One region of the Streptococcus sp. sy018 genome, then DNA from elsewhere that is predicted to be linked to it. Evidence: predicted binding sites of a transcription regulator. Region 1 holds the regulator's gene; the other holds the start of a gene.
The links. The regulator NrdR, encoded in region 1, represses ribonucleotide reductase genes. The targets are predictions, from matches to a motif close to ACACNATATATNGTGT.
Positions count from the first base shown of each region.

Region 2: a site for NrdR is predicted at 2,946-2,961, ahead of nrdH (glutaredoxin-like protein NrdH). Genes of this name have one in related genera too.

Region 1 covers NZ_VOHN01000002.1:18,683-24,089, forward strand. The annotation lists gene der (ribosome biogenesis GTPase Der) at 1-225, opposite strand, end outside; gene dnaI (primosomal protein DnaI) at 247-1,155, opposite strand; gene FRX52_RS02405 (DnaD domain protein) at 1,156-2,316, opposite strand; gene nrdR (transcriptional regulator NrdR) at 2,303-2,800, opposite strand; gene FRX52_RS02415 (DUF177 domain-containing protein) at 2,891-3,424, opposite strand; gene htpX (zinc metalloprotease HtpX) at 3,443-4,336, opposite strand; gene FRX52_RS02425 (LemA family protein) at 4,353-4,901, opposite strand; gene rsmG (16S rRNA (guanine(527)-N(7))-methyltransferase RsmG) at 5,045-5,407, shown strand, end outside.
Region 2 covers NZ_VOHN01000001.1:316,674-322,080, reverse strand. The annotation lists gene FRX52_RS01560 (NADP-dependent glyceraldehyde-3-phosphate dehydrogenase) at 1-610, opposite strand, end outside; gene ptsP (phosphoenolpyruvate--protein phosphotransferase) at 746-2,479, opposite strand; gene FRX52_RS01550 (phosphocarrier protein HPr) at 2,485-2,748, opposite strand; gene nrdH (glutaredoxin-like protein NrdH) at 3,081-3,305, shown strand; gene nrdI (class Ib ribonucleoside-diphosphate reductase assembly flavoprotein NrdI) at 3,302-3,670, shown strand; gene nrdE (class 1b ribonucleoside-diphosphate reductase subunit alpha) at 3,660-5,407, shown strand, end outside.

The sequences.
Region 1 (5,407 bases):
CTGATGTTTGATTTGCTCCATAAATGGCGCATCGACATCATCAATTCCCCCAGTATCAATTAGACTGAACTGGCGATTAAGCCATTCGGCACTAGTATAGATACGGTCACGAGTGACCCCTTCCACATCTTCAACGATAGAGATTCGCTCTCCTGCAATCCGATTAAATAAAGTTGATTTGCCAACGTTAGGACGTCCGACAATAGCAACTGTTGGTAAAGCCATTTTAATTTCTTCGCTTTCTTTTTATGATAAACGGCGATTTTCGCCTTCTAAATGTAATTCACTTGCTAAATAACGTATGCGTTCCATGACTCGCTTAGTCTGCCAACGCTCATCTTGAACTTTAACCAAAGCTAACTTATTCTCCAAGTCTGCCATGCTGTAATTAGACGTGAAAAAGGTAGGCAATTCTTCTTGCATACGATATTGTAAAATCACCTGTAAAACCTCATCTCGTAACCAAGAACTAGCCTGCTCTGCCCCAATATCATCTAGAACTAACACTTGAGCTGTTTTTAGCACATCAATTTCTTCCTTAACACTAGCAGTTTTAATGGCATGCTTAATGTCAATGGCAAAACTTGGGTAGTGAACCAAGGTTGTACTCACTTGTTTTTTTTCAGATAGTTCATAGGCTAGAGCTGCCATGAGAAAGGACTTCCCAATTCCCATATCGCCATAAAGGTAAAGTCCTTTGGCCTGTTTTTCTGGATAAGCCTTGACAAAATCAACTAGAGATTTAAGAACAGTCAAACGTTTATGGTCATCCAAATGAACATCATTTTCAAAACTAATATGACGATAGGCCTTTGGGAGATTCAACAATTTTACACGACCTGTGATTTCTCGTTCTTCTTGCTGTGCTTTAAGCTCTGCTGTTTCCAGATAAGACACGTCCGCATAGCCTTCATTCATGACCAAGATCGGCTGATAGCCCTTTGCCACATAAGCAGAGTCCTTACTTAAAAAACGTTGTCGTTCAATCAGATACTGATTAAACTTCGGCAGACTACGCTTAATTTCTTCCTGTGACAAGCCCTCCCGGCTAATAAATTGAGCAATATCACTATCAGCCAATATGGCTTGTAACAGTTGTCTTGTTTCAACCTTTTGAAAACCATCACGGTTCAGGGTTTGACTAATCTTTTTCATCTAGTCCTCCTTTCTCAACTGGGCTAAAAGGTCCTGCTTAATATTTTTTAACCTAGCTTTATCTTCATCACTAGTTTGATTTTGGTAATCTTGATTACTCCACTGGGGAATATTAGGTTTAGTCATTTTTTTAGCCGACACCTTAGACTGACTAGACGGTTTCATGCCGATTTTCAGATACATCAAAGCGGCTTCTGCACTGTTAATCTTTTTATAGGCAAAATCATTGGCTAATTTCAAGACATAATTCCGATTCAAATTAGTTGAATTAGTCTTTTTTAAACTATACATGATGATGACATTGATTAGCTCATCCAATAAATCCTTACCAACTAATTCAGCAATCAAACGCCGTTCACTATCTAAAAGACTAGCTTGATAAGGTTTTTTTAATAAAGCTAGTAACGCTTCCGGTTGCTGACGTTTAACTTCCTGTAAAATAGCCTCTTCTTCTTTAGAAAATTTACCTGATACCGTCTGTTCTTGTTGCAGTTTCTTCGATAAAATCCGTTTTGGGTAGATAACCCCTTGATAAGAGGTTTCCTTAGCTAATTGATACAAGGTTAACCAATCCAACTTAAATCGCTCAGCTAACTCATACAGGGCTAAAATATCATCCTGCTCCTTGGCAAAACGTAGCCGTTCTTTAAGCATTCGTTTTTTGAAAGGCTCCAAATCAAAGACGGCCTGTTTGATCTCAAATTGTGGTTCTAACGAGGTAGAAAAAACAGCTGAGAAAGATTTAGTGAGTTTAGTCAAACCTGTGGGCAACTTAACCTGCAAACTAGCGACTGCTTGTACACCTAAGGCCTTTTCTAGCAAGGCACGAAAAGCAGCATTTGCTAAAAATTCCTCAGTTGGTAAAGGGGCCTTTAAGTGAACTAAATAAGCACTTCTTTCTAAATCTTGGTAAAGGTCTAACAGTTCGATTGCAACTAGTCGATCCAAGGCCTGATTTAACTCTTGCGGTGTGAGTTGCAGTTGATCTAATAAATGACTCACTGACCATTCTCTTGAACCATCATCAAAAAAAGTCACAAAATAATAATAAAGGCTAAGGGCTTTTTGTCCCATAACTGGTAGATAAAGGCGGTGCAAACTCTGATGATTGGGACTCAACCAGTTATGTGCCAAATAAGAAAAGCGATCAGTCGGTTTCATCTGCTACCTGACTAGACTTGCCTTTGCTGCGAACTTTTTTAGTAATTTGTTTCAAGAGTTCTTCAATTTCATCCACATCCTTAAAACTGCGATAGACACTGGCAAAACGAACATAAGTGATTTCATCTAATTCTGCCAATTCATCCATAACCAAATTACCGATAACCACACTAGAGACTTCACTGTCATAATCCATACGAATTTTTCGCTCAATTCGGTTAATAGCCTTATCAATGTCATTACTTGAAACGGGACGCTTTTGAGCACTTTGAATAATCCCATTTAAAATCTTATCTCGAGAAAACTGCTCTCTTGTCCCATCCTTTTTAATCACCAATAAAGGCGAGTCCTCCACACGTTCAAAGGTCGTAAAACGTGCCTGACAATCATCACAAACACGGCGACGACGAATAGCCTGACCGTCTTCAGCTTGACGGCTATCAACAACACTAGATTTATTACCTTGACACTTAGGGCACCGCATTTTTTTTTACTCCAATCATTCTTTGCTTATCTATTTATTCTACCATATTTTAGGTAATTATAAAAGGAAGGGCCAACCCTTCCTTAAATTCTAATCATCAAATAAACCATCTAAAGCTGCAAAAGGATTGTTAGCCTCTTTTTCTTCAGCTTTGAGGTTCTGATATTGACTTTCCGTCAACACGACCCAATCATTACCTGATGGTAACTGATCTGCCTTAGCCTCTTCTTCCGTCAAAACTTTTAGAGGAATGTTTAACAAGATATTATCAATCACACTCTCAGCTAAATCAATCGCATCACCTTCAACAACCAAAACAAGATGGTCTTCAACCAAGTCTTTTTTGTCTGCGACTTGACTGGCTTCAATAAAAATCTCATCAACCAAAAGTTGCTCAGTCAAATCAACTGGCACTAAAGAACGACTAGATGGCAGAGTGATGACATAAGACAAGTCATAACTCAGATGATACAAGCCATCTTCGTAAACCACACGTCCCTTGGCAACAAGAGCTGCTACTTTCAAAATCTCTGGCTGTCTATCTTGAAGAGCTATTGTGACATCTAAACTTTTTTCAAAAGAAAGACCTTCTTGACTTTTCTTGATCTCATTAAGATTAAACACTGCTTTCTCCTTGTCTTACTACATCTGTCTCAAACGTTCAATTCGATCAGCAATTGGTGGATGAGTTTGAAAAAGTGCTTGAAAATCCTTTGACTTACGAGGATCACTAATATAAAGTGCCGCACTCGCATCATCTACCTGCTGACTCATAGGAGCAGATTGATCTAATTTTTGTAGGGCATTGATCATCCCTTGAGGATTACGGGTTAGTTCAACAGAACTTGCATCAGCCAAATACTCACGTTGGCGAGAAATAGCCAGACGAACCAAGGTGGCTGCCATTGGCGCTAGCATAATAGATAATATCGCAAAAACTAGAATTAAGGCAGAGGCACCACTGTTGTCACGATTATTTTGACGACGACGTCCCCCACCATACCACATCATACGACCACTCATACTACCAATTAGAGCTATTGCACTGGTTAAGGCAACCGCAATCGTTGAAATACGAATGTCATAATTTCGGATATGGCTGACCTCATGTCCCATAACACCCTCTAACTCTTCACGATTCATGACGGCTAGAAGTCCTGTAGTTGCAGCTACCGCAGCATTTTCAGGCTTAGACCCTGTCGCAAAGGCATTTAATGCCCTATCTTCAATAATGAAGACACGTGGCATCGGAATCTGAGCGACCATAGCCATGTCTTCGACGATTCGATAAAGTTCTGGAGCTTCATTTTCCGTGACCTCACGAGCATTATTCATAGACATGACCACGTTAGTTGATTGAAAAAGCATGCTCATGGCATAGATGGCACCAATGATGAGAGCAATCACGGCTCCGCCACCTAAACTCCCCCACATGAGATAACCGACACCTGCTCCCAATAGGGCTAGCAACGCAAAAAAGGCAATCAAAAGCAAGACAGTCCGACGCTTATTACTTGCAATTTGTTGATATAGCATATTGACCTTTCTTTAATTAGAAGTTAAATTCCACTTTAGGTACTGCTTTTTCTTCCTCTGGTGTTTGTAAAAATTCACTGGCCTTGAAACCAAAAATTCTTGCAAACAGGTTGGTTGGGAAAGTTTGCAACCTAGTATTGTAATTTGCTGTTGTTGTATTGTAAAGCTGACGCGAATAAGAAATTTTATTTTCAGTGTTGGTCAACTCGTCCTGTAGTTTAACAAAGCTAGCATTGGCTTTCAAGTCAGGATAATTTTCTGCTACTGCAAACAGACCTGACACTTGTTTAGACAAGGCGTCGCTGGCTTGCATGGCTTCGTTTGGTGTTCCAGCACTCAAGACTTGTGTACGAAGTTGCGTAATTTTTTCAAAGGTCTTTTCTTCGTAGTCTGCATAACCCTTAACCGTTTCAATCAGATTGGGAATCAAATCATTACGGCGTTTAAGTTGGACATCAATCTGACTCCAAGCCTCCTGCGTTTGCATTCGACTCTTTACTAAACCATTGTAAGCCGAAATCCCAAATAGAGCCAAAACGACCACAACAATAATCATAATCCACATGTTTCTTACCATCCTTTCTTGTTTTGAACATTATACCAAAAATCCTGTCATTATGCCAGTTGGAGCTAGTTAGCGAGCGACTAGCTCACTTTTTTTCCCCTTATTTTTATGGTACAATAAAGTCAAGGAGAAAAGAAACACTTATGACACCTGATGTATTTTACCAACTCTTGGCTGAGGCTGGCTTTGCCCTATCAGACCAACAAAAAGAGCAATTCGAAACCTATTTTGAGCGATTGGTTGAATGGAATGAAAAAATCAACCTGACTGCCATTACGGAGAAAAACGAGGTCTATCTGAAACACTTTTACGATTCTTTGGCACCGATTCTCCAAGGAAAAATCACCAATCAAGCCTTGAACATCTTAGATATTGGGGCTGGGGCAGGTTTTCCTAGCCTCCCTATGAAAATCCTCTTTCCTCAGTTAAATGTCACCATTATTGATTCGCTCAACAAACGCATTAACTTTCTGAACCTACTCGCCCAAGACCTTGGTCTGACAAAC
Region 2 (5,407 bases), on a different contig from region 1:
TAAATACACCTGCTGGTAAACCAGCTTCAACAAATGCTTCAGCTAGAAGAAGACCTGAAATAGAGCCTTGTGTTGGTGGTTTGAACATTACAACATTTCCAGCAATCAAAGCCGGTGCAATTTTGGAACCAGCCAAATTAACAGGATAATTAAACGGTGAGATGGCTAAGACAAGACCAACTGGTTCACGACGAACCATAGCAATTTTTTTCTTACTTGCTGCTTCAAAACTACCGCCTTCCAAGACTTCGCCAGATAGACGAACTCCTTCTTCTGCGGCATAACGAATAATATCAGCCGTACGTACTACCTCACTGATAGCTGCCTTGTAGCCTTTAGCAACTTCTTTAGATAAGATTGCACCAATCTTTTCTTGATCACGAACCAAAATATCTGCAACTTTATGAAGATAGGCTGCTCGTTCAACATAAGATAAACTACGCCAAGCTGGTAGTGCTTCACGAGCTTTGGCCATAGCTTGATCTACTTCTGTCTGGCTCATAGCAGGAACTGTACCTAGAGATTCATTGGTTGCTGGAGCAAAAATCTCAATTTCATTTTCAGAAAGTTTCCACTCGCCATTGACATAATTTTTATATTGTTTTGACATCATTGTCTCCTTTTAGTCATACTACTACCATTATAAAACTTTTTTGATTTGTTTTCAAAAAATAAAATTATGTTTCCTATTTAATGTAAAAAAGTTTAGTTCTAAATTGAGAACTAAACTTTTATAAATTTAAGACTAGTCAAAATTGACATATTCTTTTTCCAAAGCAAGTACTTCTTCTGCTGTTGAACATTCAGTCAAAGCACGACGAGCATATTCTTGCATTTTGCTTGTATCAAGTTTCTTCATCAAGCTACGTGTGCGAAGAACAGAAGTTGCACTCATCGAGAACTCATCTAATCCCATACCAACAAGAAGTGGAACAGCTTGTTGATCACCTGCCATCTCACCACACATACCTGCCCATTTACCTTCAGCGTGAGCTGCCTTGATGACATTGTCAATCAAACGAAGAATTGATGGGTTGTAAGGTTGGTATAGATAAGATACTTGTTCATTCATACGGTCAGCAGCCATAGTGTATTGAATCAAGTCGTTTGTTCCGATTGAGAAGAAATCAACTTCTTTAGCAAATTGATCAGCTAACATCGCTGCCGCTGGAATCTCAATCATGATACCAACTTGAATATCATCAGCAACTGCCACACCTTCTGCTAGCAAGTTAGCTTTTTCTTCATCAAATACTGCTTTAGCTGCACGGAATTCTTTCAGTAAAGCAACCATTGGGAACATGATGCGTAATTGACCATGAACTGAGGCACGAAGAAGGGCACGAATTTGCGTACGGAACATAGCATCGCCCGTTTCAGAAATTGAGATACGAAGAGCACGAAAACCAAGGAATGGGTTCATTTCTTTTGGTAGGTCAAAGTAAGGTAATTCCTTATCACCACCAATATCCATGGTACGAACAACGACAGGTTTACCATTCATGCCTTCAAGTACAGCCTTATAGGCTTCGTACTGCTCATCTTCTGATGGGAAATCTTGAGAATCCATATATAAGAATTCTGTACGGTAAAGCCCAACTGCTTCTGCACCATTATCATTGACACCTTCAACATCTTTTGGTGTACCGATATTTGCTGCCAACTCAAAGTGCTTACCATCTGCAGTAACAGTCTGAGCGTCTTTCAAAAGAGCCCACTCTGCTTTTTGTTTAGCATAGGCTTCACCAGCCGCCTTAAAGTCAGCGATTTCTTGTTCACTTGGATTGATAACCACTTCACCAGTGATACCATTAACCGCCAAAACATCACCATCTTTAACAAGTTCAGTAATATTGTTAGTTCCTAGTACCGCTGCAATTTCAAGTGTACGAGCCATAATCGCAGAGTGACTTGTACGTCCACCAATATTGGTTACAAAAGCTTTAACGAATTTCTTATCAAGCTGAGCTGTATCTGATGGCGTCAAATCATGAGCGATAACAATCGATTCTTCAGCAATTGTTGCTGGATTTGGTAATTTAACACCAAGAAGATGTGAAAGAACACGTTTTGCCACATCACGAATATCTGCAGCACGTTCTTGCATGTATGGGTTGTCTTCCATACCTTCAAAAATCATGATGAACATGTCCGTCACTTCTTTTAGACCTGCTTCTGCATTAACTTGCTTAGCACGAATCGTTTCTTTAATCTGACCAATCATTTCTGGGTCAGCAAGAACCATCAGGTGAGCATCGAAAACTGCTGCCGCTTCTTCTCCTAGGCTATCTACTGCTTTTTCACGGATAAGAGAAAGCTCGTTTTGTGAAGCTTCAAGAGCTGCATCTAAACGAGCCTCCTCTGCACTTGTATCTGAAACAGTTACTGTTTCAAATGATAAATCCGGTTGAACCAGTAAATATGCCTTAGCAACAGCAACACCATCAGAGGCAGCAATTCCTTTTAGCATATTTGTCATTTTGATTATACCAAACCTTCTTTTGTCATTGTTTCTTCGATAGCAACAAGAGCTTCATCAGCATCTGCACCTTCAGCTGAAATTGTTACATCTGCACCTTGACCAACACCAAGACTCATAACACCCATGATTGATTTAAGGTTTACTGCTTTACCTTTGTAATCAAGTGTAATATCTGAAGCAAATTTGCTAGCTGCTTGAACAAGCAAAGTTGCTGGACGAGCGTGAATACCTGTTTCTGCCACAATGTGGAAATCTTTTGAAGCCATAATGGTTCTCCTTTAATTATTACTAAAATTTCAGATTATCTATGATAACCCTTACAAAAAAATTATAGCACATTGCTATTTTTTTATCAAGTAGAAAAAGCAAATTATCACCTTAAAATGAAATATTTTCCATTCTTTTACAAGGTATTTTTTCAAAAATCATAACCTTTGCTAGCAATAAGCATAGCAACGAGAAAACACTATATCTTGTGCCTGTTTATCTCTCCAACCACAAGATAAGCCAAAAACATCAATTTTCCTAGTTGATTTTTATTTTTTTTTTAGGTATGATATTAAAGTGCTATTACACCTAACAGAAAGGAATCAATAACATGGCTAAAATTACTGTTTTTTCTAAAAATAATTGCATGCAATGTAAAATGACCAAACGTTTTCTTGAAGAAGCTGGAGCTGATTTTGAAGAAATCAATATTGAAGAACATCCTGAGAAAGTTGACTATGTCAAAAGTCTAGGTTTTACTGCTGCTCCTGTAATCGAATCTGGAGATGTTGTTTTTTCTGGTTTCCAACCTGAAAAATTAAAAACTCTACTATGATGCAGTTAGTCTTTTATTCACTGACAGGCCAGTGCCAACGTTTCGTCAAAAAGCTAGGCTTGGAGCAAGTTGCTCTTGAATTAAGTGTAACCACTCCTCTTCCTACTGTTGATACTCCCTTTATTCTTTTAGTTCCTAGTTATGACCAGGGAGATGTTGAAGTGGTTGATGAGTTTTTAGCTGACAACTATCTTCATTGTAAAGGAGTTATTGGTTCTGGTAATCGTAATTTCGGTCCCGATTTTTGTAAAACAGCCCGACGCTATGCTCAAACCTATCAACTACCGCTTTTATACGAATTTGAATTTAATGGTACCGAGCAAGATGTCGATTATGTAAAAGGAATATTATCCCATGAGTCTTAAAAACCTTACTGATGTTTCTTATTTTCGATTAAATAATGAAATCAATCGTCCCATCAACGGACAAATCCCCCTCCACAAAGATAAGGAAGCCTTGAAAGCATTTTTCAAGGAAAATGTTCTACCAAATACCATGACTTTTGCAAGCATGACTGAGAAAATTACTTATCTTTTAGCACATGATTATCTTGAAGAAGGCTTTATCAAAAAATATCAGCCTGAGTTTATTGAAAAGCTCGCTCAAGAATTGAAAGAACAAAACTTCCGCTTCCAGTCCTTTATGGCAGCCTATAAGTTTTATCAACAGTATGCTTTAAAAACAAATGATGGTGATTATTATTTAGAAAGCATTGAAGACCGTGTGCTGTTCAATGCCCTTTATTTTGCTGATGGACAAGAAGAGTTAGCTCGTGACTTGGCGATGGAAATGATTCATCAACGTTATCAACCGGCAACACCAAGTTTTTTGAATGCTGGTCGTAGTCGCCGTGGTGAATTGGTGTCTTGTTTCTTGATTCAAGTCACGGATGACATGAACTCAATTGGACGTTCAATCAACTCGGCTTTGCAACTTTCTCGTATTGGTGGTGGGGTTGGAATTTCTCTTAGCAATCTTCGTGAAGCTGGTGCGCCGATCAAAGGATTTGCTGGTGCAGCTAGTGGTGTCGTGCCTGTCATGAAATTGTTTGAAGATAGTTTTTCTTACTCTAATCAACTTGGTCAACGACAAGGAGCTGGTGTTGTCTATCTCGATGTCTTTCATCCAGATATTCTTAACTTCCTTTCAACCAAAAAGGAAAATGCTGACGAAAAAATTCGTGTCAAAACATTATCTTTGGGCATTACTGTCCCAGATAAATTTTACGAATTAGCTCGTAAAAATGAAGAGATGTATCTATTTAGTCCTTATTCTATTGAACGTGAATATGGGGTGCCATATAGCTACATTGACATCACAGAAAAGTATGATGAATTAGTTGCCAATCCTAAGATTAACAAGACGAAAATCAAGGCGCGTGATTTGGAAACTGAGATTTCTAAACTACAACAAGAATCTGGCTATCCTTATATCATCAATATTGATACTGCCAACAAGACCAGTGCCATTGACGGTAAAATCATTATGAGCAATCTCTGTTCGGAGATTTTACAAGTACAAACACCGAGCGAAATTAACGATTCCCAAGAATTTGTCAAAATGGGAACTGATATTTCATGTAACCTTGGTTCAACCAATGTCTTAAATCTAATGACATCTTCTGATTTTGGTCGCTCAGTGCGTACTATGACTCGAGCCTTGACTTTTGTCACTGACGCATCAAGTATCGAAGCCGTGCCAACTATTAAACATGGTAATGAACAAGCCCATACTATTGGTTTAGGTGCAATGGGGCTACATAGTTATTTTGCCCAACACCACATGGAATATGGTAGCCCAGAATCAATTGAATTTACCCATATTTATTTCATGTTATTGAATTATTGGACCTTGGTTGAGTCTAATGCCATTGCCAAGGAACGTGATCTTACTTTCAATAATTTTGAGCAATCGGCTTACGCTGACGGTAGTTATTTTGATAAATATATCACTGGTCAATTTGTGCCAAAATCTGACCAAGTTAAAGAACTCTTTTCTGGTCACTTTATCCCACAGGCTGAAGATTGGCAGGCACTGAAAAAAGCGATTATGGCTGACGGTCTCTATCATCAAAATCGTTTAGCTGTGGCTCCTAACGGCTC